Regions from separate parts of the Streptomyces sp. NPDC051578 genome, predicted to be linked through region 1. Evidence: riboswitches for the same ligand, from Rfam matches in the RefSeq annotation. Region 1 holds a riboswitch; the other holds the start of a gene.

What was found. Region 1 has a riboswitch for cobalamin ahead of ACIA6C_RS06055 (energy-coupling factor ABC transporter permease). Riboswitches for the same ligand answer to the same signal wherever they lie in the genome.
Region 2: linked by a shared signal. The riboswitch ahead of ACIA6C_RS07050 (ribonucleoside-diphosphate reductase subunit alpha) and the one ahead of ACIA6C_RS06055 (energy-coupling factor ABC transporter permease) in region 1 are both predicted to bind cobalamin.

The regions. Positions count from the first base shown of each region.
Region 1 covers NZ_JBITDH010000001.1:1,363,347-1,377,920, forward strand. The annotation lists gene glyA (serine hydroxymethyltransferase) at 1-185, shown strand, start outside; gene ACIA6C_RS06040 (L-serine ammonia-lyase) at 454-1,836, shown strand; gene ACIA6C_RS06045 (hypothetical protein) at 1,980-2,471, shown strand; gene ACIA6C_RS06050 (flavodoxin family protein) at 2,493-3,224, opposite strand; cobalamin riboswitch at 3,307-3,534, shown strand; gene ACIA6C_RS06055 (energy-coupling factor ABC transporter permease) at 3,563-4,258, shown strand; gene ACIA6C_RS06060 (energy-coupling factor ABC transporter substrate-binding protein) at 4,255-4,620, shown strand; gene cbiQ (cobalt ECF transporter T component CbiQ) at 4,624-5,373, shown strand; gene ACIA6C_RS06070 (energy-coupling factor ABC transporter ATP-binding protein) at 5,370-6,203, shown strand; gene ACIA6C_RS06075 (PadR family transcriptional regulator) at 6,249-6,800, shown strand; gene ACIA6C_RS06080 (EF-hand domain-containing protein) at 6,846-7,058, opposite strand; gene ACIA6C_RS06085 (tRNA-dependent cyclodipeptide synthase) at 7,309-8,058, shown strand; gene ACIA6C_RS06090 (cytochrome P450) at 8,039-9,292, shown strand; gene ACIA6C_RS06095 (YncE family protein) at 9,362-10,549, opposite strand; gene ACIA6C_RS06100 (polysaccharide deacetylase family protein) at 10,546-11,325, opposite strand; gene ACIA6C_RS06105 (ATP-binding protein) at 11,729-12,232, opposite strand; gene ACIA6C_RS06110 (enoyl-CoA hydratase-related protein) at 12,484-13,251, opposite strand; gene ACIA6C_RS06115 (Ig-like domain-containing protein) at 13,356-14,574, opposite strand, start outside.
Region 2 covers NZ_JBITDH010000001.1:1,580,438-1,595,011, reverse strand. The annotation lists gene ACIA6C_RS07080 (HD-GYP domain-containing protein) at 1-566, shown strand, start outside; gene ACIA6C_RS07075 (hypothetical protein) at 686-1,672, shown strand; gene def (peptide deformylase) at 1,739-2,374, shown strand; gene ACIA6C_RS07065 (DUF3703 domain-containing protein) at 2,350-2,778, opposite strand; gene ACIA6C_RS07060 (helix-turn-helix domain-containing protein) at 2,846-3,562, opposite strand; gene ACIA6C_RS07055 (ribonucleotide-diphosphate reductase subunit beta) at 3,669-4,700, opposite strand; gene ACIA6C_RS07050 (ribonucleoside-diphosphate reductase subunit alpha) at 4,700-7,099, opposite strand; cobalamin riboswitch at 7,251-7,391, opposite strand; gene ACIA6C_RS07045 (GNAT family N-acetyltransferase) at 7,428-7,928, opposite strand; gene ACIA6C_RS07040 (YbdD/YjiX family protein) at 8,004-8,201, opposite strand; gene ACIA6C_RS07035 (carbon starvation CstA family protein) at 8,198-10,411, opposite strand; gene ACIA6C_RS07030 (GntR family transcriptional regulator) at 10,540-11,304, opposite strand; gene ACIA6C_RS07025 (extracellular solute-binding protein) at 11,596-12,885, shown strand; gene ACIA6C_RS07020 (carbohydrate ABC transporter permease) at 12,958-13,953, shown strand; gene ACIA6C_RS07015 (carbohydrate ABC transporter permease) at 14,049-14,574, shown strand, end outside.

The DNA.
Region 1 (14,574 bases):
CGATGGTCACCTCGGGCCTGCGGATCGGTACGCCGGCCCTGGCCACGCGCGGTTTCGACGCCGAGGCCTTCACCGAGGTCGCCGAGATCATCGCGCAGGCGCTCAAGCCGGCGTACGAGGCCGAGGCCCTCAAGGCGCGCGTCTCCGCGCTCGCGGCGAAGTTCCCGCTGTACCCGACGCTCTGACGCGGCCGGGCGGGGCCCGGTGCCTGTTCCCACAGGCCCGGGCCCCTTTTTCACGCCCGCCCCGCCGGTGGACGGCCGGGAATGTGAGCCGACGCACACCCCGGCTTCCCCTGGTGGCCCCGTCCGGCAGGCGGGTCGTTCACCTCGCCGCGTTAAGCTCGACCGTCGGACAAAATCCGAACAAACCTCCCTGATCACCTCCGGCTGATCAAACCCGCTCTCCTGTGCCCCTCTCCCACCCACGAGCAGACAAGGGAGTCTCGCCACCGTGGCCATCTCCGTCTTCGACCTCTTCTCCATCGGCATCGGCCCCTCCTCCTCCCACACGGTCGGCCCGATGCGGGCGGCGCGCATGTTCGTGACCCGTTTGAAGAAGGAAGGCGTCCTCGCCCAGACGGCTTCCGTCCGCGCGGAGCTCTTCGGCTCGCTCGGTGCGACCGGCCACGGCCACGGCACCCCCAAGGCGGTCCTGCTGGGCCTCGAAGGCCACTCCCCCCGCTCGGTGAACGTGGAGACCGCCGACGCCGAGGTCGAGCGGATCCGCCAGAGCGGCCGGCTGCGCCTGCTGGGCGCCGAGATAGGCGGGGCCCACGAGATCGCCTTCGACGAGCCGAGCCAGCTCATCCTGCACCGCCGCCGGTCCCTGCCCTACCACGCGAACGGCATGACGCTCTTCGCGTACGACGCCGCCGGCGCCCCGCTGCTGGAGAAGACGTACTACTCGGTCGGCGGCGGCTTCGTCGTGGACGAGGACGCGGTCGGCGAGGACCGGATCAAGCTCGACGACACCGAGCTGAGGTACCCCTTCCGCAGCGGCGACGAGATGCTGCGCATGGCCCGGGAGAGCGGCCTGTCGATCTCCGCGATGATGCTGGAGAACGAGAAGGCCTGGCGCACGGAGGAGGAGATCCGCGAGGGCCTCCTGGAGATCTGGCGGGTCATGCAGGCCTGCGTCGCGCGCGGCATGTCGCGCGAGGGCATCCTCCCGGGCGGCCTCAAGGTCCGCCGGCGCGCCGCGAACACCGCGCGCAAGCTGCGCTCCGAGGGCGACCCGCAGGCGCTGTCGATGGAGTGGATCACCCTCTACGCGATGGCCGTGAACGAGGAGAACGCCGCGGGCGGCCGGGTGGTCACCGCCCCGACGAACGGCGCCGCGGGCATCATCCCGGCGGTGCTGCACTACTACATGAACTTCGTGCCCGGCGCCGACGAGGAGGGCGTGGTCCGCTTCCTGCTGTCGGCCGGTGCGATCGGCCTGCTCTTCAAGGAGAACGCCTCGATCTCCGGCGCCGAGGTCGGCTGCCAGGGCGAGGTCGGCTCCGCCTGCTCCATGGCGGCCGGCGCCCTCGCCGAGGTCCTGGGCGGCAGCCCGGAGCAGGTGGAGAACGCCGCCGAGATCGGTATGGAGCACAACCTGGGTCTGACCTGCGACCCGGTCGGCGGCCTGGTCCAGATCCCGTGCATCGAGCGCAACGGCATGGCGGCGGTCAAGGCCGTCACGGCGGCCCGGATGGCGATGCGCGGCGACGGCTCCCACAAGGTCTCCCTGGACAAGGTCATCAAGACCATGAAGGAGACCGGAGCCGATATGAAGGTCAAGTACAAGGAGACGGCCCGCGGCGGCCTCGCGGTCAACGTCATCGAGTGCTGATCCGCTGAGCAGGGAGGTGAGGGCCGGGCGCGCACGACGCGCCCGGCCCTCACGTCGTCCCCCCGTGCGTGCAACCGTGACGCCGTCCCGGGTGTCTTCAACGGTGTCAGCTTGTCCCCGTCTCTCGGAATCGAGGGGACGTCATGCAGCACGTACGTCGCCGTCAGGTCACCGCCCTGCTCGCGGGCGCCCTGCTCACCGCCGGGGTCGCGCTCGCCGCGCCGGCCTCCGCCGCCTCCACCACGCTGGTCACCAACGCCCGCTGGGGCGGGCACTGCACCTACGACCGGCTCGTCATCGACCTCCAGGGAGCCGCCCCGCCGGTTACCGTCACGCCCGTCTCCGAGCTGGTCTACGACGGGTCCGGCAAGCCCGTCCCGCTGCCGGGCCGGTACTTCCTGGAGATCAGGCTGCACCCCGCCGCCGCGCACGACTCCGCCGGTCACAACGTCTACGTGGGTCCGGCGCTCCAGCAGATCGACCTTCCCAAGCTCAAGGGCATCGCCAAGACCGGCGACTTCGAGGGGTACGTCACCTTCGGCGCGGCCTTCGACACCCCGCCCACCTACAACACGAGCGTGCTGCACGCCCCGGAGCGGTTCGTACTGGACTTTACGCACCCGGCCGCCTGCTGAACCCCGCTCCCGGGCCCCGGGCTAGCGGTGCTCGGGGTTCGGGAAGTCGAAACGGCACCCGGCGTCCCACTGCGAACGCTGGTTGCCGTGTGCCGGGATGCCGCCCGCCCGCTTCAGGAGGGCGGCCAGGTGCATGAGGTTCCAGCTCATGAAGGTCGTGTTCCGGTTGGTGAAGTCGTTCTCGGGACCGCCCGAGCCGGGGTCCAGGTACGAGGGCCCCGGCCCGGCCTCGCCGATCCACCCGGCGTCGGCCTGCGGCGGGATCGCGTAGCCGAGGTGCTGGAGGCTGTAGAGGATGTTCATGGCGCAGTGCTTGACGCCGTCCTCGTTGCCGGTGATGAGCGCCCCGCCGACCCGGCCGTAATAGGCGTACTGGCCGCGGTCGTTGAGCAGCGAGGAGCAGGCGTACAGCCTCTCGATGACCTGCTTCATCACGGAGCTGTTGTCCCCGAGCCAGATCGGGCCGCACAGCACCAGGATGTCGGCGTCCATGATCCGGCTGTAGAGGACGGGCCACTCGTCGCTCTCCCAGCCGTGCTCGGTCATGTCGGGCCAGACACCGGTGGCGATGTCGTGGTCGACGGCGCGGACGAGTTCGGTCCGGGCGCCGGCGGCCTCCATGACCGCCCGGCTCCGGGAGATCAGGCCCTCGGTGTTGCTGGTCTCCGGGGACCGCTTGAGGGTGCAGTTCACGAAGAGGGCGCTCAGGTCGCCGTAGCGGGGGGTCTGCGCGGATCGGGAGTCGTCGGCCACCGCACCACCGTGCGCCGCACCGGATCCGGACGCCAAGGGGCGCGCCCGGAAGGGGCGGGTTGTGACCCGTCCGGGCGGGCGACTAGGGTCATGGGGCCTTGGTGTTCGGGAAACCGGTGGGAAACCGGTGCGGCCCTCGCCACTGTGATCGGGAAGTCCGGCTCCACTCTCCCCCAGACTCCGTCCGGGAGGTGCCCCCACCGCGGGAAGCCACTGGGACCCGCGCGGGAGACCGCACGGCCCCGGGAAGGCGGAGTCAGGACAGCAGTACCCGTGAGCCAGGAGACCGGCCGGGGCGCGTCGTCCATCCACGAGGTGCTGGAGAGGTCTCCACAGTCATGCATATCGCCGAGGGCTTCCTGCCCCCGTTGCACGCGGTCGCCTGGGGCGTCGCGTCGGCGCCGTTCGTCGTACACGGTGCCCGCGCCCTGACCCGCGAGGTGAGGGCCAACCCGGAGAGCACGCTGCTGCTCGGTGCGTCCGGGGCGTTCACGTTCGTCCTGTCCGCCCTCAAGATTCCCTCGGTGACGGGCAGTTGTTCGCACCCCACCGGGACGGGGCTGGGCGCGATCCTGTTCCGGCCGCCGGTCATGACGGTGCTCGGGACCATCACCCTGCTGTTCCAGGCCCTGCTGCTCGCGCACGGCGGGCTCACCACGCTCGGTGCGAACGTCTTCTCGATGGCGATCGCCGGCCCCTGGGCGGGGTACGGCGTCTACCGGCTGCTCAAGCGGTTCGACGTGCCGCTGATGGTGACCGTCTTCTTCGGCGCGTTCTTCGCCGACCTCGTCACCTACTGCGTGACCAGCGTCCAGCTGGCGCTGGCCTTCCCGGACCCGTCGAGCGGATTCCTCGGCGCGCTCGCGAAGTTCGGCGGGATATTCGCGGTCACGCAGATCCCGCTGGCCGTGAGCGAGGGCCTGCTGACCGTCCTCGTCATGCGGCTGCTGATGCAGTCCAGCAAGTCCGACCTGGTCCGGCTCGGCGTCGCCGGGCTGACCGGCGGCGCCGCGCGCCCGGAGGCCGCCCGATGAGCCGCAACGCGAAGATCAACGCCCTGCTGCTGCTCCTGGTCGCGGCGCTCGCCGTGCTGCCCGTCGCGCTGGGCATGGGCGACGGCAAGGAGGAGCCGTTCGCGGGCGCCGACAGCCAGGCCGAGTCGGCGATCACCGAGATCGAGCCGGACTACAAGCCGTGGTTCTCGCCGCTGTACGAACCTCCCTCCGCGGAAGTGGAGTCGGCTCTGTTCGCGCTCCAGGCTGCCCTCGGCGCGGGCGTGCTCGCCTACTACTTCGGCCTGCGCAAGGGCCGTCGCCAGGGGCTCGCCCAGAGCCAGGGCGAACCGTCGCCCGGCCGGCGGTCCCCGGGCGGGCAGCCCCCGGGCGAACAGTCCTAGCCGGTGCTGCCCATCGACGTGGCGGCGCACGGCAGCCGCTGGCGCCACCGCCATCCGCTGGAGAAGGCGCTGCTCGGGCTCGGGCTGACCGTCACCGCCGTCGCCCTGCCGCCCTGGCCCGGCGGTCCGCTGGTGGCGGCGGCGACCCTGGCCGTGCTGCTCGGTCCGGCCGGGGTCGCCGGACGGCAGCTGTGGCGGGCCTTCCGGATCCCGCTGGGCTTCTGCGTCACAGGGGCGCTGCCCCTGCTGCTCGCGGTGGGCGGCCCGGCGGGCCCGGTCTCCCTCGCCCCGGACGGCGCCCGGCACGCGGCGGAGCTGCTGCTGCGCACGTCGGCGGCTTCGCTCGGGGTGCTGCTGTTCGCCTTCACCACCCCGGTGTCGGACGTGCTGCCCCGGCTGGTGCGGGCCGGGGTCCCGGCGCCGGTGGTGGACGTAGCCCTGGTCATGTACCGGATCGGGTTCCTGCTGCTGGACTCGGTGGCCCAGGTGCGCCGGGCGCAGGCGGCCCGGCTGGGGCACACCGGCCGGGCGGCGCTGTGGCGTTCGCTGGCCGGGCTGGCCGCCACCTCGTTCGTACGGGCCTTCGACCGCGCGGCGCGGCTCCAGGAGGGGCTGGCCGGGCGGGGCTACGACGGGGCGCTGCGGGTGCTGGTGCCCGGGGCGGCGCTGTCGTGGCGGTTCCTGGTGGCGTCGGCGGCCCTGCTGGGCGCGCTGGTCGCCGTGACTCTCATCTTGGAAGGGCTGTACCTGTGAACCCGTTGGTGGAACTGGTGGGCGCGGGCTACGCGTACGAGGACGGACCGCAGGTGCTGTCCGGCGTCGACTTCACCATCGCGCGGGACCGGGCGCTGGTCCTGCTGGGCCGCAACGGCAGCGGCAAGACCACGCTGATGCGGCTGCTGAGCGGCGGCCTGCGGCCGGGCGCGGGCGAACTGCGGCTGGACGGCGCTGCGGTGCGCCACGACCGGGCGGGGCTGACCCGGCTGCGCGGCTGCGTACAGCTGGTCGTGCAGGACCCGGACGACCAGCTGTTCGCGGCCTCGGTCGAGCAGGACGTGTCCTTCGGCCCGATGAACATGGGCCTGTCCCTGGCCGAGGTACGGCAGCGGGTCGACTCGGCGCTCACCGCGCTGGACATCACCGCCCTGCGGGACCGGCCGACGCACCTGCTCTCGTACGGGCAGCGCAAGCGGGCGGCGATCGCGGGTGCGGTGGCGATGGCGCCGCGGGTGCTGATCCTGGACGAGCCGACGGCCGGACTGGACCCGAACGGGCAGGAGCGGTTGCTGGAGGTGCTGGCGGGGCTGCGCGCGAACGGTACGACGGTGGTGATGGCCACGCACGACGTCGACCTCGCGGTGCGCTGGGCCGACGACGCGGCGGTCCTCACCCCCTCGGGCATCCGCGTCGGGCCGGCCGCGGCCCTGCTGTCGGACCCGGAGCTGCTGGCGTCGGCGGGGCTGCGCCAGGCGTGGTCCCCGGCGGTGACGGCGTTCCTGCGGGCGCGGGGCCTGCTGGACGAGGACGCGCCGGGGCCGAGGACGCCGCAGGCGCTGTCCGCCTGGGCCGGGGCACCGTCCTGAACCGCAACGCGGCCCGGCGCCGGGGCGCGAACCTAGGATGAGCGCATGTCGCTCCCGCACGCCATCCTCACCGCCCTGCTCGAAAAGCCTTCGTCCGGGCTGGAGCTGACCCGGCGGTTCGACAAGTCGATCGGGTACTTCTGGTCTGCGACGCACCAGCAGATCTACCGTGAGCTGGGCCGGCTGGAGGAGGCCGGGCTGATCCGCGCGCTGCCCAGCGAGGTGCCCGTGCGGGGGCAGAAGAAGGAGTACGAGGTACTGCCCGCCGGGAGCGCGGAGCTGGCCCGGTGGGTCGGCGAGAGCCAGGACCCGAAGGCGATCCGGGATCCGCTGCTGCTGCGGGTGCGGGCGGCCGGCGTCGTGGGCCCGCAGGGGCTGGCCGGGGAGCTGCGGCGCCATCTGGAGCTGCACCAGGGGCAGCTGGCCGAGTACGAGGCGATCGAGGCGAAGGACTTCCCGCCGGGGCGGGACTCCGACGAGGACCGGCTGCGCCGGCTCGTGCTGCGCGGCGGGATCGGCCTGGAGACGTTCTGGCTGCGCTGGCTGGAGGAGGCGCTGGCCGAGGTCGACGACATGACGGGGCCGCCGGCGACCTGACGGGGCCGCCCGCGTGACGCGGCCCCGCCCCGCGTCCGCCACTTGCTACTTGTTCAGGGCGTTCCAGAACTCGTCGAAGCTCAGCAGGCCGTCGCCGTTCGCGTCCTTGGCGGCGATGACGGCGTCCGCGACGGCGCCGGTGACGTACGCGTCACCCATGGCCTTCATGGCCGCGCTGTACTCGTCGGCCGTGACGAAGCCGTCGCCGTCCGCGTCGAACTTGCCGAACGTCGCCCGCGCGCTCTCGATGTCCGCCACTGGGTCCACCCCTTCTCGGTGCTTGTTGACGGCTCAGGGTAGCGCCCCCGGCGGGTCGCCCTCACCCCGGGTCCCGTTCGGCCGGCAGAAAGGAATTCATTTACTCTTCCGCCATCCGGAAGCGATAATTCCAGCCAACAAATCCAGCCGCCACTTGTCACGCTCCGGGATCACGGCATAACGTACCGGCATTGCCGCCACACCAGGAGCGCAGGGCTCCCAGGGACAAGCGGCATAAAGGGCGATCCAGGTGACGATCACAACTGACGCATCATTCGAAGTTCTGCCCTTCACCCGCACTTGCCGCCACATCTGGGAAGACGGCGACCATGTGCTCATCGGAGTGAGCCCCGGAAACAGCTACTTCAGCTCCGAGCGCATCAGCAGTCTTGCCCGATGGGCTGCGACCCGCTTCGCGCAGGTCGACTTCGTCTACGCGGACCTCCACGTGGACCGGATGTTCGCCGCCTTCGGCTACACCCCGGAACACGCGGGCAAGCGGGCCGCGAAGGAGATCAAGGCAGTGCGGCGAAGGATTGTCAAAGGTGTCGAGGATTCAGCGTCCACTCACGCCGAAATACGCGTGAGGGCACTTTCGGACTTCCAGTCCAACCCGGTGTACCAGCTGTTGCACCGACGGGTTCGGCATTTCCTGGAGACGGATGACGAGTTCCGTAAGGGATGCGAGGAAATGGCTCTCCAATTCGTCGGATCGAAGTTGCCGGAAGGTGAATCCATCACAGACGCACAGTTGCAGGTCTGTTTCGATTACATGGCGGCGGAGCTGCCGTTCTTCGTGGACACCCCGAGCATTCTCGACGTGCCGTCCTCCGTGGCGGCCTATCACGTCAAGATGCCGATGACCGATGTCCTGTACGCGCGCGGCGGTGGCCTGCGCGCGACCCGCAACCAGGCGTACGCCGTCGTACGCCCCGAGCACGCGAGAGCCGTGGACCACGCACCGACCGAAGGGACCGCCGATGAGCGTCGAGCAGCTTGAGGGACGCGGGGGCGGACGGGACGCGGGGACCGGTGGGGCGCTCCTCGACTTCCCGCTGTCACGGCGGGGTGACGTGCTCCCCGAGGAGTGCGCCTGGCTGCGCGAGAAGGCGCCGGTGGCCAAGGTCCGCACGCTGACCGGGGACCCGGCGTGGCTCGTCAGCAGCTACGCGCTGGCCAAGCAGGTGCTGGAGGACGAGCGGTTCAGCCTCAAGGACACCGCGAACCCCGGAGTCCCCCGCCAGTACGCGCTGACGATCCCGCCCGAGGTCGTCAACAACATGGGCAACATCAACAGCGCCGGGCTGCGCAACGCGGTGATGAAGGCGCTGAACCCGCGCCAGAAGGGCCTCCAGGAGTGGCTGCGCGCCAAGGCCGGGGAGCTCGTCGACCAGATCGTGGCAGAGGGCGGTCCGGCGGACCTCCGGGCGGGGTTCGCCGACCCCTTCTCGGCGGCGCTGCACTGCCAGGTGCTGGGTGTCCCCTTCGAGGACCGGCGCCGGCTGATGTCGGGGCTGGACGTCGCGTTCATGACCGCACGCGAGCCGTTCGCCGACTCCGCGCTGAACTGGTACAAGGACGTCGCCTACTTCGCGGGGCAGCTGAACGTCCAGCTCGCGCTGCCGGCCGAGGAGCGTACGGGGCTCCTCGGCAGGTTCGCCGGGCTCAAGGAGGCCGACCCCGAGTCGGCGCACCTGAGCGACGACATGTTCGCGACGGTCGCCGTCTCGCTCTTCGGGGCGGGCGCGGTGTCCACCTCCGCGTTCCTGGTGCTCGCGGTCCTCGCACTGCTCCAGCGTCCGGAACTCATCGGGTACCTGCGGGCGCATCCGGAGCGGATGGGCGGAGCGGTGGAGGAGCTGCTGCGCTGGAACCTGTCCGTGGGTGACGGCCTGCCGCGCATCGCCCTGGCCGACGTGCAGGTGGGGGACGTCCTGGTGAAGGAGGGCGAGCTGGTCCTCGTCCTGCTGGAGGGGGCCAACTTCGACCCGGAGGCCTTCGAGAACCCGGACGAGCTGGACCTGGAACGTCAGGACGCGGGCACCCATCTGGCCTTCGGGGCCGGGCGGCACTTCTGCCCGGCGACCGCGCTGGCCCGGGCGCACGCGGAGATCGCGCTGGAGGTGCTGGTGGAGCGGCTCCCGGGGCTGCGGCTGGCGGTACCGGCCGAGAACCTCGTCTGGCGTACGGGCTTCATCAAGCGGCTTCCCGAGCGGCTTCCCGTCGCCTGGTGACGTCGCGTCGGCGGGAACGGTGGTGCCCCGGGGGCCGTGCGGGCTCCCGGGGCACCACCGCGCCGCGGTCTAGCGGAAGATGCCGGTGTGGCCGAGCGAGTAGCGGCCGGGCTGGGGGTAGACGGCGAGGCCGTGCGGGCCGGAGCCGACGGGGATGCGGGCCAGCTCCTCGCCGGTCTTCGTGTCGATCGCGTACACCTCCGAGTTGTAGCGGCCCGAAAGCCACAGCACCTTGCCGTCGGCGGAGACCCCGCCCATGTCGGGGCTGCCGCCGTCCGGGAGCTCCCACTTCTTGGTGAGCTTGTTCGCCTTGAAATCGAAGACCGAGATGCTGCCCTCGCCCCGGTTGGAGATGTACATCTCCTTCGAGTCGCGGCTGACGTACAGGCCGTGGCAGCCCTTCCCGGTGGGCAGCAGCTTCGGCGCCCCGAACTTGTCGCCGCTGAGCACCCACATGCCGTGCGCCATCATGTCCGCGACGTAGAAGGTCTTCCCGTCCGGCGAGACTTTGACGTCCTGCGGCATGGCGCCTTCGAAGGGCAGCTTCTGCTGGCCGACGACCTCCATCTTCTCGGTGTCGACCTTGAGCAGCTCTCCGGAGAACTCGCAGCTGACGATGAAGTACCGGCCGTCGAGCGAGAAGTCCGCGTGGTTGACGCCGTAACAGGTCACCGGGACCGTCTTGACCCGGTTCATGGTGTGCGGGTCGCGGAAGACCAGCTCGCGGTCCATGGAGGCCATCACGACGGCGTACTTGCCGTTGGGGGTGAAGTACAGGTTGTACGGGTCGTGCACCTCCACGGGCTCGCCCGCCTCGCCGGTGGCCGGGTTGATCGGGGTGAGCGTGTGGCCGCGGTTGTTGTTGACCCACAGGGTCTTCATGTCCCAGGACGGCACCACGTGCTGGGGCTGGACGCCGACCGGGATGGTGTCGATGACCTTGTACGTCTTCGGGTCGATGACGGACACGGTGTTGGAGCCGGTGTTCGGTACGTAGACACGGGAAGGGAAGTTCTTGACGACCGGGGAGAGCTGGTTCGGCCGGTCGGCCGCGTAGACGTCGTGGGGGTCGAGCACCGGGGGCATACCGGCCAGTCCGGGCGGCGCCGCGGGTTCCGCCTTGGCCGGCCGGGCGGGCCCCTTGGTGCCGAGCGCCTCGCTCGCGCCCTTGTCCCCGGCCCCGCACCCGGCCAGGGCCGCGAGAACCAGTCCGGCAAGCAGCACGGTGGCCTTCCGTGGAAGGCGAATCGTCGTCATGGGGTCAGCAGCTCCGTGGTGGTCACCGCGCGCAGTTGGCGTCGCGCGAGTTCTTCGAGGAGGGGCGGCATCGCGTCGACCGTGTCCGCGTAGCCGAAGTGCAGGCTCACCACCGATCCGGCGTGGATCGTCCCGGTGACGTTGCGGATGACGGCCGCGGCGCCGGGCGAGGTGAAGTCGAGGGAGTCCACGTCGTACGAGAGGACGTGCGGGTAGCCCGCCCTCTGGGCGAGCTTCTGGACGAGGGGGGTCGCGTACTGGGTCTGCGAGGGGCGGAACCAGGTGCCGATGGAGCCGGTGAGGCGCTTGAGGCGCTGGGCGCACCCGGTGATCTCCGCGTAGGCCTCGTCTTCGGACATGGAGTTGATCGCGAGGTGGCGCTGGGTGTGGTTGCCGAGCTCGTGGCCGCCGTCCAGGACCCGGCGGGCCATGTCGGGGTGCTCGTCGAGCCAGGTGCCGATCGCCAGTACGGTGACCCGCGCGCCCGCGCGCTCCGCCTCGGCGAGGACCGCGCGCCCGGTCGCCGGGTCGCCGTTGCCGTGGAAGGTGAGCGCGATGCGGGGGCGGTCCCGGGAGCCGTGCCCGATCTCCACGGGCTGACCGGCGAACCGGCGCGGGCCCGGGGCGGCGGCCGCCGGGGCGGGCTTGGCCGGGGTCGGGGCGGCGGGGGCGGGCGTCTTGGGCGGCGTCGCGGTCCCACAGGCGGCGGTGAGGGCACCGGCGGCGACCGCGGCACCGGCGAGGAGGGCGGATCGACGGTCCGGGTAGCAGTGCACCCGCCCATTTAAGGTCCGGATGTCCCTGTACGTGCTGATTGACCCATTTCACGCCTTGCCCGAGCGGGCTCCGGCGAGCCGGACGCCCGCTATGTGATCAACGATTTACGCAGAACGGTCGATACTTATTCATCGATTACGAGGCGAGTGGGCCACCTCACCTAGGATTTAGCTGTGAACTCTTAGGTTATACACACTTATGTCTGAGTTTGCGGTTTTGGCATTTGGTCGCTCGTCTGCCATAGTCGGAATCACGGCTTCCCTTTGACCCGAGCGAAGTCCATCGCCGAGGATCACACCCCCCTGGATCCTCGGCGCACCCATGAAACCCCCGCGGCGCCCGACACGGCGACAGGGGGTTTCTGGCGTTCCGGCGGCGCCGCGCCCCGGCGGCCGCGGCGCCTCAGCGGTCGGCCACCCGCATCTCGAACCAGGTGATCTTCCCGCGCGGCAGCAGGTCGGCGCCCCAGCGGTCGGACAGCTTGTCCACAAGGAAGAGCCCCCGGCCCGTGGTGTCCATCTCGTGGACCGGCATCAGACAGGGCAGCCCGCGCGAGGGGTCACGCACCTCCACCCGGATCCACCCGCGACGGCGCACCAGCCGTAACCCGAACGACCGCGCCCCGGTGTGCCGCACGGCGTTGCCGACGAGCTCGGAGACCAGCAGGACGGTGTGCTCGGCGATCTGCGGGGACAGGCCCCACAGCCGGACCACCACGGACTGGGTCAGCCGGCGGGCCGTACCGGCGGATTCGGGCATGGACGGCAGCGTGACCTCCGCCTCGGCGGGGTTCCCGTACAACTCCAGTGCCCTGAGGCCCTGTTCCTCCTCAAGAGCCGCCGCGATCCGTACCGCCGAAGCGCTGCCGCGTTGCCGCGGCTGCTCCACACCCTCCAGGCCCGCCATGCACCCATCATGGACGGCCGCATCGCCGCTCCGGGCCGTTCCGCGGGAAAACACCCCCCGGGATCCACCGATTCCCAGGGGGCGTTCCGGCATATGCACAAGGCAACCAGGGGGCCACGCCACCGGTCCGACCTGGGGTGACGCGGTGCGCACCGGTGATCACGATGAGTGGATCACCGATGCGGCTTAAGGCTCCCTTAAGGCCTGGCTAATCCACTCCCAAGGAGGAACCGGCCACAACCGCTCACGCCTCAGAGGAACTTGGCCTTGCCCGGACCCTCCTCGACGAAGCTGCGCATACCGCGCTCGCGGTCCTCGGTGGCGAACAGGCCCGCGAACCAGTTGCGTTCGATGGTGAGCCCCGTGTCGATGTCCGCCTCCAGCCCGGCGTCCACGCACTCCTTGGCGGCGCGCAGCGCGAGGGCCGGGCCCTGCGCGAGCTTCGCCGCCCAGGCGTGCGCCTGCTCGTACACCTCGGCGGCCGGCACGACCCGGTCCACGAGCCCGAGGGCGAGCGCCTCGTCCGCCTTGACCATGCGGCCGGTGAAGATGAGGTCCTTGGCCTTGGAGGGGCCGATCAGCCGGGACAGCCGCTGGGTGCCGCCGGCGCCCGGGATCAGGCCGAGCAGGATCTCGGGCTGGCCGAGCTTGGCGTTGTCCGCCGCGATCCGGTAGTCGGCGCACAGCGCGAGCTCGCAGCCGCCGCCGAGGGCGTAGCCGGTAACGGCCGCGACGACCGGCTTGGGAATGCGCGCGACGGCGGTGAAGGCGTCCTGGAGCCCACGGGAGCGGGCGACCATGGCCGCGTGGTCCATCGTCTGCATCTCCTTGATGTCCGCGCCGGCCGCGAACACCTTCTCGCCGCCGTAGACGACCACCGCGCGGACGTCGGCGCGGTCGGTGGCCTCCACCGCGAGCTCGCGCAGCCGGTCCTGGGTGGCGATGTCCAGGGCGTTCATGGGCGGCCGGTCCAGACGCAGGGTGCCGACGCCTTCGGAGACTTCGAGAGAGAGGGTCATACGGGGAAGGTTAGTGCCGGTTAACGCCGAGTGGCCCGGTGCTGTGGGTCACAGCACCGGGCCACCGGATCACGTACGGGAGAGGACCACCCGGGGCGAGCGGACTACTTGATCCACTCCGACCAGTCCATGTTCCAGCCGTTGAGGCCGTTGTCCGGGGCGATCTGCTTGTCCTTGGAGTTCTTCACGACGACCACGTCGCCGATCAGGGACTCGTTGAAGAACCAGGCGGCGGGCTGGTCGTCGTCCCCGGCGCCGCGCGCGTCCTTGAGTCCGACGCAGCCGTGGCTAACGTTCTCCGAGCCGAACGTGCTGCTGGAGGCCCAGTAGTTGCCGTGCACGAAGGTGCCGGAGTTCGACAGGCGCATGGCGTGCGGGACGTCGGAGATGTCGTACTCGCCGCCGAAGCCGACGGTGGCGCCGTTCATCCGGGTCACCTTGTACTTCTCGCTGATGACCATCTGCCCGTTGTACGTGGTCGTCGACGGGGCTCCCGCGGTGATCGGCAGGTTCTTGAGCACCTGGCCGTCCCGGACGACCTCCATCGTGTGCGCGCTCGCGTCGACGGTGGAGACCTGGGAGCGGCCGATGGTGAAGTGGACGGTACGGGTCTGCTTGCCGTAGACGCCGGGACGGCCTTCGACCCCGTCCAGGGCGATCTTCACGGTGACCTTGGTGCCGGCGGCCCAGTACTTCTCGGGGCGGAAGTCGAGGCGGTCGTTGCCGAACCAGTGGCCCTCGACCTGCACGTTCGGCTCCGCCGTGACGGTGATGGCCTTCTCGACCGCCTCGGTGTTGGTGATGCCCCGGGTGAAGTTGATCGACACGGGCATGCCCACGCCGACGGTCTCCCCGTCCTCGGGCGTGTAGTGGCCGACGAAGGTGTTCGTCGGCGTGAGGGTGGTGAACGTGGTGTCCTTCGCCGACTCCCGGCCGGCCTCGTCCTTGGCGACCACGTGCACCTTGTACTCGGTGGCCGCGGCGAGGTTGCGCGAGGGCTCCCAGCTCGCGCCGTCGGCGCCCATCTTGCCGTCGACCGCGTTGCCCTTGGTGTCGGCGACGGTCACCGTGGTGAGCTTGCCGCCGGTGCTGGATATCTTGAGGACGCCGTTCGTGGCGACCTCCTTGGAGCCGTCGTCCGGCTTGACGTTGACCACGGCCTTGGACGCCTCGGTGCCGGTCTTGCCGCCGCCCTTGCCGCCGGCGTTGTCACCGGCGCCGCCCCCGCTGTCTCCGCCGCCACTGCACGCGCTGGTGAACAGCAGCGCCGCTCCCAGCAGAAGGGCCGGCAGGCCGGTGCGGACGCGGCCGCGAATCGGCTGC
Region 2 (14,574 bases), 220 kb from region 1:
ACCGGATCACCGCCGTGCGCACCACCTACCGCCAGACCATCACCTCCCTCGCCCGCGCCACCGAGATCGCCGGCTGCACCCGCCCCGGGCACTCCCGCCGGGTGGCCGCCCTGAGCTGCGCGGTCGGGCGGGAGCTGGGGCTCTCGGAGCGGGAGCTCACCGTGCTGGAGTACGCCGCCCTGATGCACGACATCGGCCAGCTCTCGCTCGTCGACCCCGTCCCGGACGGGGCGACGGCCCCGCTGCCCGCCGCCCAGGCCCGCCGGATCGCGGGGCTCGGCGGGGAGGTGGCCCGGCAGACGGGGGTGCCGGCGGAGGTCGCCGTCGTCGTGGAGCGCCAGGCGGACCCCTACCGGGAGCAGCCCGTCGCCGCGCGGATCGTGCGCGCGGTGAACGCGTACGAGGACCTGTGCGGCGGGGACGGTCACCCGGGCGGCTCACTGGCCGCTCTGGAACGGCTTCGCCTGGGGACCGGGTGCGACTTCCAGCCGGAGGTCGTGGAGTGCCTGGCAAGGGTTCTGGCCAGGGACGGACGGGCCGGAGTCGGGCCGCTCCCACCGGGGTAACCCATGGGTAATGAGCGGCCGTCCGAGTGGGCATGGTTGGATGCGAGTAGGAGTGTCCGCAAGGCTGCACCGTAGTCCCCCAGCCACCGCTGGGAGGTGCCCCCAGGCAGGCGGGAATTGTGAGGATCTTCGGGAAGGTACGGCATCGGCCCTCCGCCTCGTGGCGGCAGGCCACCGACCGCGCGTTCACGCTGATCGGCGACGGGCGGTACGAGGACGCGGGCGCGCTCCTGACCAGAGCGGCGGACCTGGAACCCTGGCTGTCCGAGTCGTGGTTCAACCTGGCCCTGCTGCACAAGTTCCGCCACGACTGGGAGCAGGCGCGGGCCGCCGGGCTGCGCGCGGTGGCCCTGCTGGACCGCGAGACCGGAGCCCCGGACTGGTGGAACGTGGGGATCGCGGCGACCGCCCTCCAGGACTGGCCGCTGGCCCGGCGGGCCTGGCAGGCCTACGGTCTCAAGGTGCCGGGCGACGCCGCCGGAGCGGGCGAGCCCGTGGGGATGGAGCTGGGCAGCGCCGCCGTACGGCTCTCGCCGGAGGGCGAGGCCGAGGTGGTGTGGGGCCGCAGGCTCGATCCGGCACGGATAGAGGTCCTCTCGATCCCGCTGCCCTCCTCGGGGCGGCGCTGGGGCGAGGTCGTCCTGCACGACGGCGTCCCGCACGGCGAGCGGATCACCGCCGCCGGACCCTCGTACCCGGTCTTCGACGAGATCGAGCTGTGGGCCCCTTCGCCGGTGCCGACCTGGGTGGTCCTGCTGGAAGCGGCGACCGAGACCGACCGGGACGCGCTGGAGCAGCTGGCCTCGGACGCGGGCTTCGCCGCCGAGGACTGGTCCTCGTCGGTACGCCTGCTGTGCCGGACCTGCTCCGAGAGCGCGATGCCGAGCGACGAGGGCGACGGCGAGCACCTGGACCCCCACGACCACAGCGAACCCGGCCATCCCGGCCCGCTGGGGCACCGTACGGCCGGGTCCGGATCCCTGTGGGTGCCCGAGCGGGAATGCGGCATCGCCGCGCCGGCCGGTCTGGTCCGCGGACTCCTGGACGGGTGGGTCGCGGACAGTCCGGACAGCCGCGAGTGGCGCGATCTCGAAGAAGTCTGCTGAGCCGGGGCCGTAGGCTGTACCGGTCACATCGGTGACTCGCAGACTTACGGAAGGCGTACGGCGGACATGGCGCAGCAGGAGAACCAGGTGGTCCCGGTCGACGACGAAGGCTACGTCGTGGACACGCAGGACTGTGAGGCGCGCGAGCTCGCCCACCGCGAGCGCGGCACCTCCCGCCCGATCACGGTGGTCGGCAACCCGGTCCTGCACCGGGAGTGCAAGGACGTCACCGAGTTCGGCGACGAACTGGCGCAGCTGATCGACGACATGTTCGCCAGCCAGAAGACCGCCGAGGGCGTCGGCCTGGCCGCGAACCAGATCGGCGTGGACGCCAAGGTCTTCGTCTACGACTGCCCCGACGACGAGGGCGTGCGCCACACCGGTGTCGTGGTCAACCCGAAGCTGGTCGAACTGCCCGCCTCCACGCGGGTGCTGGACGACTCGAACGAGGGCTGCCTGTCGGTCCCCACCGCCTACGCGTCGCTGGCCCGCCCGGACTACGCGGAGGTCACGGGCCAGGACGCCCAGGGCAACCCGATCAAGGTCCGCGGTACGGGCTACTTCGCCCGCTGCCTCCAGCACGAGACGGATCACCTCTACGGGTACCTCTACATCGACCGCCTCTCGAAGCGCGACCGCAAGGACGCCCTGCGCCAGATGGAAGAGGGCACCCCGCGCTACGAGACCGTCCCCAACGACTGACCGGCCGCGGGCCGCGCCCGGTCGCGGCCCAGCAGCACCCGCAGGTCCTCCGGCAGGGGCATCGGCGTGAGCAGTCCCGCCGCCGTACGCCCCGTGTTGCCGTACGGCACGCGCCCGGTCACCGACCCCGCCCCCGCCACCAGGATCCGCACCACCTGCCCCACCGTCTCCGCCCGGTCCCGGCAGCGCACCGCGAGCCGGAACATGTGCCAGTGGGCACGGGTGTGGGGCCAGGCCCAGGCCTGGGAGATGATGTGCGCCCGCTCCAGGGCGTCCCACATGGCGTCGGTGTCGGGCGCGGCGTCGCGGGCGTGGCGCAGCTCGGCCTCGAAGGCCGCGCGCACGGCGGCCGGCATGGACGTGGGCGTGCACGCGGCGACGCAGGTCCTCAGCAAGTTCGTCATGCGTCAACGGTGCGGCCACAAGGCCCGCCGGCGCTTGAACGAACCTGCTACATCCGGAACGAACCTGCTACATCCACTGGATGGTGCGGGTGAAGTCCGACGGCGGGATCCCGAACATGCGCCGCCACACCCGGCTGAGGTGGGCCCCGTCGGCGAAGCCCGCGCCGTGCGCCGCGTCCGTCAGGGAGTGCCCCCGGGAGGCGAGTTCGGCGGCCCGCATCAGCCGCAGCCACAGGACGTACGGGCGGAACGGCAGCCCCAGTTCGGCCCGGAACAGGTGCGCGAGGCGGCTCTCCGACAGGCAGGCCACCTCGGCCGCCTGGGACAGCCGTACGCGGTCCCGCCCGGGCAACCACGCCAGCACCCGCGCCAGCCCCGGATGCGCGGCGGCGTCCGCCGCCGGGCCGCCGGGGAGTACGCGGTCCAGCGCGCACGCCGCCTCGAAGGGATCGGCGGGCAGGTCCGCGGCGGCCGGTACGAGGCCCGCCGCGTCCCCGGCCAGGGCCGTGAGCGCGCGACCGGCCGAGGAGAGCGGGTCGTAGTGCAGCACCACCCCGCGCGGGGTGCCGGCCAGCACGCGATGACGCACCCCGGCCGCAATCACGTACGCCCGGCACCGGAAGGGCTCCCCGCCGGGACCGGCCATCAGCAGCCCGTCCCCGTCCAGCGCGGCGATGACCTGCACGGAGTGGTGCGCGTGCGCGGTCGCGGCCCCGACGGCGCCCCCGTACAGCAGGCCGCCGGGCCGCAGCCGGACCCGCCCCGCCCACCCGGAGGCGCTCATGCCGCCGGACCCGGGCACGACGAAGCGCCCCCGCCCGGGAACCCGGTCACCCGAGTCGTCGTTCTCCCCATGGGCGGGGACGCTATCAAGCCGCTGGGGCAGGGACTCAGAAGTCCTCGTCCAGGTCGACCGTGCCCTCGACCGCGACCTGGTAGGCCGACGGGCGGCGCTCGAAGAAGTTCGTCAGCTCCTGGACGCCCTGGAGCTCCATGAACGAGAACGGGTTCTGCGAGCCGTACACCGGCGGGAAGCCGAGACGGACCAGGCGCTGGTCCGCGACGCACTCCAGGTACTCGCGCATCGACTCCGTGTTCATGCCCGGCAGGCCGTCACCGCACAGGTCGCGGCCGAACTGCAGCTCCGCCTCCACGGCCTCCTTGAGCATGTCGGTGACCTGCTGCTGGAGCGCGTCGTCGAAGAGCTCCGGCTCTTCCTTGCGGACCGTGTCCACGACCTCGAACGCGAAGTTCATGTGCATGGTCTCGTCGCGGAACACCCAGTTGGTGCCGGTCGCCAGACCGTGCAGCAGGCCGCGCGAACGGAACCAGTACACGTACGCGAACGCGCCGTAGAAGAACAGGCCCTCGATGCACGCCGCGAAGCAGATCAGGTTCAGCAGGAAGCGGCGCCGGTCGGCCTGCGTCTCCAGCCGCTCGATCTTCTCGACCGAGTCCATCCACTTGAAGCAGAACTGCGCCTTCTCGCGGATCGACGGGATCTCCTCGACCGCGTCGAAGGCGGCCGCACGGTCGTCCGGGTCGGGCAGGTAGGTGTCGAGCAGCGTCAGGTAGAACTGGACGTGCACGGCCTCCTCGAACAGCTGGCGCGACAGGTACAGGCGCGCCTCCGGGGAGTTGATGTGCTTGTACAGGGTCAGCACGAGGTTGTTCGAGACGATCGAGTCACCCGTCGCGAAGAACGCGACCAGACGGCCGATCATGTGCTGCTCGCCCGGCGTCAGCTTGGCGAGGTCGGCGACGTCCGAGTGGAGGTCGACCTCCTCGACCGTCCAGGTGTTCTTGATCGCGTCCCGGTAGCGCTCGTAGAAGTCCGGGTAGCGCATGGGGCGCAGGGTCAGCTCGAAGCCCGGGTCGAGCAGGTTCTTCTTCGGTGCGGACGTCGCGTCGGTGGAGCTCATCACTGGCAGGCCTCGCAGGACTCGGGGTTCTCAAGGGAGCAGGCCAGGGCATCGGCGTCGACGGCCTGCGGGAGGGGGGTGGCGGCCGGCACGGCGCTGGCGGAGGCCGCGCGCGCGATCCTCGTCGCCGGGCGCGAGCGCAGGTAGTACGTGGTCTTGAGGCCCTGCTTCCAGGCGTACGCGTACATCGAGGACAGCTTCCCGATGGTCGGCGTCTCCAGGAACAGGTTCAGCGACTGCGACTGGTCCAGGAACGGCGTACGGGCCGCCGCCATGTCGATCAGGCCGCGCTGCGGGATCTCCCACGCCGTGCGGTACAGCTCGCGCACCTCGGCGGGGATCCAGCCGAAGCCCTGCACGGAGCCGCTGGCCTCGCGCAGCGCCTCGCGGGTCTGCGCGTCCCACACGCCGAGCTTCTTGAGCTCGTCCACCAGGTAGGCGTTGACCTGGAGGAACTCCCCGCTCAGCGTCTCGCGCTTGAAGAGGTTCGACACCTGCGGCTCGATGCACTCGTACACGCCCGCGATCGAGGCGATCGTCGCCGTCGGGGCAATGGCCAGCAGCAGCGAGTTGCGCATGCCGGTCTCGGCGACGCGGGCGCGCAGCGCGGTCCAGCGCTCCGGCCAGTTCAGCTCGACGTCGTAGTGGTCGGGGTGCAGGACGCCGCGGGCGGTACGGGTCTGCTCCCAGGCGGGGAGCGGGCCGCTCCGCTCGGCGAGGTCGCAGGAGGCCTCGTACGCGGCCAGCATGATCCGCTCGGAGAGCTTCGTGGACAGGGCCTTCGCCTCGGGGGAGTCGAAGGGAAGCTTCAACTGGAAGAAGACGTCCTGGAGGCCCATCGCGCCCAGACCGACCGGGCGCCAGCGGGCGTTGGAGCGGCCGGCCTGCTCGGTCGGGTAGAAGTTGATGTCCACGACGCGGTCGAGGAAGGTGACGGCGGTGCGGACGGTCTCGTCCAGCCGCTCCCAGTCGATCTCACCCGACTCGGCGAGGACGAAGGCGCCCAGGTTGACCGAGCCCAGGTTGCAGACGGCCGTCTCGCCGTCGTTGGTGACCTCGATGATCTCGGTGCAGAGGTTCGAGGAGTGGACGACCGTGCCGGGCTCGGCGGTCTGGTTCGCCGTCCGGTTGGAGGCGTCCTTGAAGGTCATCCAGCCCTGGCCGGTCTGCGCGAGGGTGCGCATCATCCGGCCGTACAGGTCGCGGGCGGGCATGGTCTTGCGGGCCAGGCCGGCCGCCTCGGCCTTGCGGTACGCGGCGTCGAAGTCGTCGCCCCACAGGTCGACCAGCTCGGGCACGTCGGCCGGGGAGAACAGCGACCAGTCGGCGTCGGCGTTGACGCGGCGCATGAACTCGTCCGGCACCCAGTGCGCCAGGTTCAGGTTGTGCGTACGGCGCTGGTCCTCACCGGTGTTGTCGCGCAGCTCCAGGAACTCCTCGATGTCCGCGTGCCAGGTCTCCAGGTAGACGGCGGCCGCACCCTTGCGGCGGCCGCCCTGGTTGACCGCGGCGACGGAGGCGTCGAGCGTCTTGAGGAACGGGACGATGCCGTTGGAGTGGCCGTTGGTGCCGCGGATCAGCGAACCGCGGGCGCGGATGCGGGAGTACGACAGGCCGATGCCGCCGGCGTGCTTGGAGAGGCGGGCGACCTGGTGGTAGCGGTCGTAGATCGAGTCGAGCTCGTCCAGCGGGGAGTCCAGCAGGTAGCAGGAGGACATCTGCGGGTGCCGGGTGCCGGAGTTGAAGAGGGTGGGGGAGGACGGCAGGTAGTCCAGGCGGCTCATCAGCCGGTACAGCGAGGCCACTTCCTCGACCGCCGTCACGCTCTCGTCCGCGGCCAGACCGCAGGCCACGCGCAGCATGAAGTACTGCGGGGTCTCGATCACCTGACGGGTGATGGGGTGGCGCAGCAGGTAGCGGCTGTGCAGGGTGCGCAGGCCGAAGAAGCCGAAGCGGTCGTCGGCGCCCTCGGCGAGCGCGTGCTCGACCAGCGCGTCGAGGCGGTTCGCGTGGGCGGCCACGAACTCGGCCGTGCGGTCGGCGATCAGGCCCTCGCGGTGGCCGACCGCGACGGACGCGGCGAAGGAGGTGGAGCCCTGGCCCGCGGCCTCGTCGCGCACGGCCAGCGTGAGCAGGCGCGCGGCCAGCCGGGAGTACGCCGGGTCCTCGGAGATCAGCCCGGCGGCGGCCTCGGTGGCCAGCGAGCGCAGTTCGGCCTCGTCCGCGGTGGCGCTGCGGCCGCGCAGGGCGGCGGCGGCGACCCGGCCGGGGTCGGTGTCGGGGAGATCGGCCGTCAGCTCGGTGAGGGTACGCAGCAGCGCGGCCCCATGGCCCCCGCCGGTGGTTCCGCTGTCGGACGGGTCGGACTCGGCGCGCGGTGCGGCGGGCGCGATGGTCACGGGGGGAGCTCTCCCTCACTCGGCTCCGGGGCACCTTCGGTGCGGGGCGCGAGTGGGCGCGCACGGGCCGTCCCCCAACAGGGCACGCTTGCGCCGCGCGGCGTCCACCGGCCCAACCGCGAGGCCCGGACGTGGCTGTACCCGGTTCGGTCGAGCCGGGCGCGCTGTCGGCAGGTCCTCGGACTTCGGACGCACCTATGGGTGCCTTTCATACCGTTGCGGGACAGTTCCGGATTCACACCGGATTCCCCTGCGGCGACAGCGAGCACGAGCATACATGTGGGGGCCCCCTCCTGGGGGACCCCCTAGATGTTGTGTCGCGCGGCGACTACAGCGCGAGACCGTACGTGAGCAAACCGAGTTCGGGGACGGGCTCCCAGTCCCGTTCCGGCGACCGTACGAAGCCCAGGCGCTCGTAGATCCGGTGCGCGGCCGGCATGTCCGGGGTGGTCGACAGCACGAGCCGCCGCACGCCCTCCAGGGCCCGGGCGCGGTCCACGCAGGCCCGTACGAGCGCCTCTCCCGCGCCCCGGCCACGCCCCTCGCGGGCGACCGCCAGCATCCGGAACTCGGCTTCGTCCGCCCGGGCGATGTCACAGAGCGCGCTGCCCGGCGCGGCGAAGGTCACACCTCCGACCACGCGCCCGTCGCCGAGCACGGCGACGAGCACCTCGGCCGCCGCGGCGCGGCCGGCCACGTCCCGGAGCCTGGCGAGGTACGGGTCGTCCTCCCCGTACGTGAGCAGTCCGTCGTCGAGGTAGGCGCGGGCGGTGATGTCCCCGAGCGTCTCGTACTCGGCCGGCAGGGCCCGCCTGATGCTGATGTCCATGGCACCGAGTGTGCCCCCGGGGCGCGCGAAGGGCCGCCGCGTTTCCCGGGGGAGACGCGGCGGCCCTTCACCGGTTCAGCAGCAGCGGAAGCCCTCGCGCGGGTCGGCTTCGCGGGCGTCCGTGCGGGCGCGTTCGAAGGCGCGCCGGGTGAGGACCTCGGCGTCCGGGTCGTGGGAGCGGGTGTGGGCCACGTAACGGTCGTAGGCGGCCTCGCCGGAGAACTCCCGTACGTAGTGGCGGGCCTTGGCCAGCGCCTGCCGGACGCCGCTCACGCCACCGGCTCCTTGGCCTTGCCGCCGCCCGAGTCGAGGCCGGCGGCGGCAAGCTCCGCCCGTTCCTCGGCAGTCGCGATCAGGCCCGCCGGGGCGACGATCTTCGACTCGGTCCAGGGGACTTCGGTGAGGGTGACGGTCTGGGGCGCGCGGACCGCCTTGACGCAGGTCCGGGCTGCGTCGATCAGCACGATGACGATCAGCAGGGCGAACAGCACGGACAGCACGCCGTCCACCGTGGCGTTGGTGACCACGGTGTACATCTGGTCCAGGTCCTTGGCCGGCTTGATGACCTTCCCGGCGTCGATGCCGTTCTGGTACAGGTCGCGCTGCGCGAAGAAGCCGATCTTCGGGTTGTCGGAGAAGACCTTCTGGTAGCTGGCGGTGAGGGTCACCGCCACGTCCCAGGCCAGCGGGACGCCCGTCACCCACGCCCACTTGAGCCGGCCGGACTTGACCAGGAGCGTGGTGCAGACCGCCAGGGCGACCGCCGCGAGCAGCTGGTTCGCGATCCCGAACAGCGGGAAGAGCTGGTTGATGCCGCCCAGCGGGTCCTCCACGCCCACCCACAGGAAGTAGCCCCAGCCGCCGACGACGACCGCGCTCGCGATCCACACGCCCGGCTTCCAGCTGACGTCCTTGAAGGACTTGTGCACGTTCCCGAGGGTGTCCTGGAGCATGAAGCGGCCGACGCGGGTGCCCGCGTCGACGGTGGTGAGGATGAACAGGGCCTCGAACATGATGGCGAAGTGGTACCAGAACGCCTTCATCCCGGCGCCGCCGATGACGGAGGAGAAGATCTGCGACATTCCGAGTGCGAAGGTCGGCGCACCGCCCGTACGGGACAGCAGGGTGGTCTCCTCGACGTCCTTCGCGGCTTGGGCGAGGGCGTCGGGGGAGATGGCGAACCCGAAGTGCGTGACCGCCTGCGAGGCGCTCTCCACGGTGGCGCCGACGACCCCGGCGGGGGAGTTCACCGCGAAGAACAGGCCCGGCTCGATGATGCAGGCCGCGATCACGGCCATGACGGCGACGAACGACTCGGTGAGCATCGCGCCGTAGCCGATGACCCGGACCTGGGTCTCCTTCTGGATCATCTTCGGGGTGGTCCCCGAGGAGACCAGCGCGTGGAACCCGGACAGCGCGCCGCACGCGATGGTGATGAAGACGAACGGGAACATCGAGCCGGAGAAGACGGGCCCGTCGCCGCGCGAGGCGAAGTCGGTGACGGAGGGCATCTTGAGCACGGGCATCGCGATGACCACGCCGACCGCCAGCAGGGCGATGGTGCCGACCTTCATGAAGGTGGAGAGGTAGTCGCGCGGGGCGAGCAGCATCCACACGGGCAGCACGGAGGCCACGAAGCCGTAGGCGACCATCCAGATGACCAGGGTCTGCTTGTCCAGGGTGAAGACGCCGGCGAGGGAGGAGTCGGCGACCCAGCCGCCCGCGACGATGGCGAGCAGCAGCAGGGCGACGCCGATCAGGGAGACCTCGGTGATCCGGCCCGGGCGCAGCACGCGCAGGTAGAAACCCATGAAGAGGGCGATGGGGATGGTCATGCCGATGGAGAAGACGCCCCAGGGGGAGTCGGCCAGCGCGTTGACGATGACCAGGGCCAGCACCGCCAGCAGGATGATCATGATGACGAAGACGGCGACCAGTGCGGCCGCTCCGCCGACGGGGCCGATCTCGTCACGCGCCATCTGGCCGAGCGAACGGCCGTTGCGGCGGGTGGAGAAGAACAGCGTCACCATGTCCTGGACGGCGCCGGCGAAGATCACGCCCGCCACGATCCAGATGGTCCCCGGCAGGTAGCCCATCTGCGAGGCGAGCACGGGACCGACCAGCGGGCCCGCGCCGGCGACGGCGGCGAAGTGGTGGCCGAAGAGCACGCGGCGGTCGGTGGGGTGGAAGTCGACACCGTTGTCGAGGCGTTCGGCGGGGGTGGCCCGGGTCTTGTCGACCCTCAGGACGCGTTCGGCGATGAAGCGCGCGTAGAAGCGGTAGCCGATGGCGTACGAGCCCAGGGCGGCGGCGAGCAGCCAGGCCGCCGAGATCTCCTCACCGCGCGAGAGCGCGAGCACGCCCCAGCCGATGGCCCCGATGAGGGCGACGAGCACCCACACGGCGATCGACTTGGGCGAGAGCCCCCCTGACGAGGCTCCCGCCGTGTCCCGTGTCGTGCCTGTTGCTTCCGGTTCCGGCATGATCCTCGTCCCCTCGTTGATCACTGCTGAGCGCAGGGAATCTACGGGGGCCCGACCGGTGGACGTAAGCCCCCGTCCGTATAGCGGTACGAGCGTCCACCGAGGGTCGATCAAGAGTCAATGAGGTGTCACAGGGCAGGTCGCTTGAGGCGGGCAACGAACTTGTAACGGTCGCCGCGATACACCGAACGTACCCATTCGACCGGCTCGCCGTCGGCGTCCAGCGAGTGCCGGGAGAGCATCAGCATCGGCAGGCCGACGTCCGTGCCGAGCAGTCCGGCCTCGCGCGGGGTGGCCAGCGAGGTCTCGATGGTCTCCTCGGCCTCGGCGAGGCGCACGTCGTACACCTCGGCGAGGGCGGTGTAGAGGGAGGTGTACTTGGCCAGCGAACGGCGCAGCGCGGGGAAGCGCTTGGCCGACAGGTGGGTGGTCTCGATGGCCATCGGCTCGCCGCTGGCCAGGCGCAGCCGTTCGATGCGCAGGACGCGCCCGCCGGCGGAGATCTTGAGGAGGCCGGCGAGGGTGTCGTCGGCCGTCACGTAGCCGATGTCCAGGAGCTGGGAGGCCGGTTCCAGGCCCTGGGCGCGCATGTCCTCCGTGTAGGAGGACAGTTGCAGCGGCTGGGAGACCTTGGGCTTGGCGACGAAGGTCCCCTTGCCCTGGATGCGTTCGAGCCGGCCCTCCACGACCAGCTCTTGCAGGGCCTGGCGGACGGTGGTCCGCGAGGTGTCGAACTCGGCCGCGAGCGTGCGCTCCGGCGGTACCGGCGTGCCGGGCGGCATGGTCTCGGTCATGTCGAGCAAGTGCCGCTTGAGTCGGTAGTACTTGGGAACCCGCGCCGTGCGAGTGGCCGGCCCGCCTTCCGGCTCCGTGGTCGCCCCTTCGGTGGCCATCGCCGCCCGCCTTCCCGACTCCAGTTTCGCTGCCGTCACCGGCTCCTCCGATATGTGCGGTCACATCGTGACACGGGTGGGAGGACAGGCCTCCTCCCTCCCCCAGGTGTCGGTCCGGTAACGGACCGATCACCCGCTCATTAGACCCTTGACACCCCTAAAGGTCTAGGCCAAGCTCCGGTTACTGGTCTACACCAATATGGATCGGATCCCGGCCCCACGCTCAGTACTTCGCGTATGTCACCGCGGCGGGCAAGGGAAGTGCAGGAAGGCATCCCTGAGGAGGGTGGCGTGAAGCGCAAGCTCATCGCGGCGGTTGGAGTCGCGGGCATGGTGATCGGCCTGGCGGCGTGCGGTGGCTCGGACAGCAAGGGCGGCGACACGGCCGACAAGGCGTCCGGCGCCAAGGAGCTGACCGTCTGGCTGACGGTCGACGCCCAGAACAACTGGCCGGAGCTCGTCAAGGCGGCCGACGACGCGATAGTCGCCAAGCACCCCGGGCTGACGGTCAAGCACGAGTACTACGGCTGGCCGGACAAGAACGCCAAGCTCGACGCCGTCCTCGCCACGGACAAGGCCCCCGACGTGGTCGAGATGGGCAACTCCGAGATGATCGGCTACATGTCGACCGGTGCCTTCTCCGAGATCGACCCGTCGAAGTTCGACAACTCCGCCGCCTGGCTCGACGCCTTGAAGCAGTCCGTCACCTACGACGGCAAGACCTACGGCGTCCCGTACTACGCCGGCGGCCGCGTCGGCACCTGGCGCAAGGACCTGGCCGCCGAGGTCGGCGTCACCGCCGCTCCCAAGAGCTGGGCCGAGCTGACCTCCGCCCTCGACAAGATCCAGGCCGCGAAGGGCGACAAGTTCAGCGCCCTCTACCAGCCCTCGCCGGACTGGTACGGCGCGATGTCCTTCGTCTACGACAACGGCGGCGCCATCGCCAAGAAGGACGGCGGCTCCTGGAAGGGCTCCCTGTCCTCCCCCGAGTCGGTCAAGGGGCTCAAGCAGTACAAGGAACTCCTCGACAAGTACATGCACGCGGACAAGACCAAGGACGAGGCCGACCGCCCGGTCGTCTTCGGCCAGGGCAACTCCGCCGCGATCTTCGCCGCCGCCTGGGAGGGCTCCACCGCGGCCGACCCGAAGAGCGACAAGGTCGGCGGGCTCAAGGACAAGCTCGAAAACTTCGTGATGCCCGGCCCGAACGGCAAGAACCTCCCCGTCTTCCTCGGCGGTTCGGACCTCGCGGTCCCCTCGAAGTCCAAGGCGAAGGACATCGCCTCCGAGTGGATCAACGCCTTCACCGGCTCCCAGGGCCAGAAGGGGCTGATCGCCAAGGGCAACCTGCCCAACAACAAGACGGACCTCGGCCCGCTCAAGGCCGACCCCAAGACCCAGGTCCCGGCCACCGCCGCCGAGTCCTCCTGGTTCGTCCCGACCGCGCCCGGATGGGGTCAGGTCGAGAAGGGCAAGGTCCTCCAGACGATGCTCCAGGACATCGCCACCGGCAAGAAGTCGGTCGAGGACGCGGCCAAGGCCGCCGACGCCGAGATCGACAAGGTCATCAACACCAAGTGACCTGAGTGAGGGGCCCCGCCGGACCGGCGGGGCCCGCTTCCCGTCAAGAGAGGGACCTCCGAGGAGCACGCGATGAGTGCCGCACAGACAACCACCGCCGATCTGCCGCCGGCACGGCAGCGGACTTCCCCCGGCCCCGGGACGGGCAAGACCTCCACGCCGGGGCGGCGCGGCCGCAAGGGCCCCGGCGCGACCCCCTGGCTGCTGCTGGCCCCCTGCCTGCTGATCATCGTCCTCGTCATGGGCTACCCGCTGTTCAGGCTGGTGTCCCTCTCCTTCCAGAGCTTCGGCAAGTCCGAGCTCTGGGGCTTCAAGGACGCGCAGTTCGTCGGTCTCGACAACTTCACCAAGGTCCTCGGCGACGGCGTGTTCTGGTCCGTCGTGCTGCGCACCATCGTCTTCGCGGCCGGCGCGGTCACCCTGACCATGGTCATCGGGATGCTCGTCGCCCTGCTGCTCCAGAAGGTCTCCGGCTGGGTCAAGGCACTCATCAGCATCGCGCTGGTCGCGAGCTGGGGCATGCCCATCATCGTGGCCACCGCCATCTTCAAGTGGATCTTCGACGCCGACTACGGCGTCCTCAACTACCTGATGAGCAGGCTCCCCGGCGTCGACATGATCGGCCACAACTGGTTCGCCAGCGGCCCCCAGGGCCTCGCCGTGATCATGCTGCTCGTGGTCTGGGGCGCGGTGCCCTTCGTCGTCATCACCCTCAGCGCCGGCCTGACCCAGGTGCCCCAGGAGCTGGAAGAGGCCGCGCGCCTCGACGGCGCGGGCGCCTGGGGCGTGTTCCGCCACGTCACCCTCCCCATCCTCAAGCCGGTCATCGTCATGCTGACGACCCTGTCGGTCATCTGGGACATGGGTGTCTTCCCGCAGGTGTTCGTGATGCGCAACGGCAACCCCGAGGCCGAGTTCCAGCTGCTGACCACCTACTCGTACAAGCAGGCGTTCGTCGTCAACGACTACTCGGGCGGCTCCGCGATCGCCCTCGTGACCGTCCTGCTGCTGCTCGGCGTGGTCGCCGTCTACATGCGCCAGATGCTCAAGATCGGAGAGGTGGAGTGACCTCGACCACCGCGGCCGCCCCGGCCACCGCGTCCCCCAGAGCCCCCCGCTCCAAGCAGAGGAGGAAGTCCCGGCTCGGCTGGAACCTCCTCGGCCTGCTGGTCTTCGTGACCGCCGGGTTCCCGGTCTACTGGATGCTGAACACAGCCCTCAAGCCGGCCAAGGACGCGATCGACCCGCACCCGCACTTCTTCCCGACCACCTTCACGCTGGACAACTTCCGGCGCGCGCTGCAGATCTCCGACTTCTGGGGACCGGTCGGCCGCAGCCTGATCGTCTCGCTCAGCGTGGTCGTCATCGGCATCGCCGTCGGCATGCTGGCCGCCCTGGCCATTTCCCGGTTCGCCTTCCGCGGCCGCAAGATCGTGATCGTCGGCATCCTCGCCGTCCAAATGATCCCGCTCGTCGCGATGATCATCCCGGTCTTCCTGCTGCTCAACGACCTCGGCCAGTACGACAAGCTCAGCGGCCTGATCATCACCTACCTGACCTTCATCCTGCCCTTCACCGTCTGGACGCTGCGCGGCTTCATCGTCAACATCCCCAAGGAGCTGGAGGAAGCGGCCATGGTCGACGGCTGCACGCCCACCGGCGCCTTCCTGCGCGTGGTCTTCCCGCTGC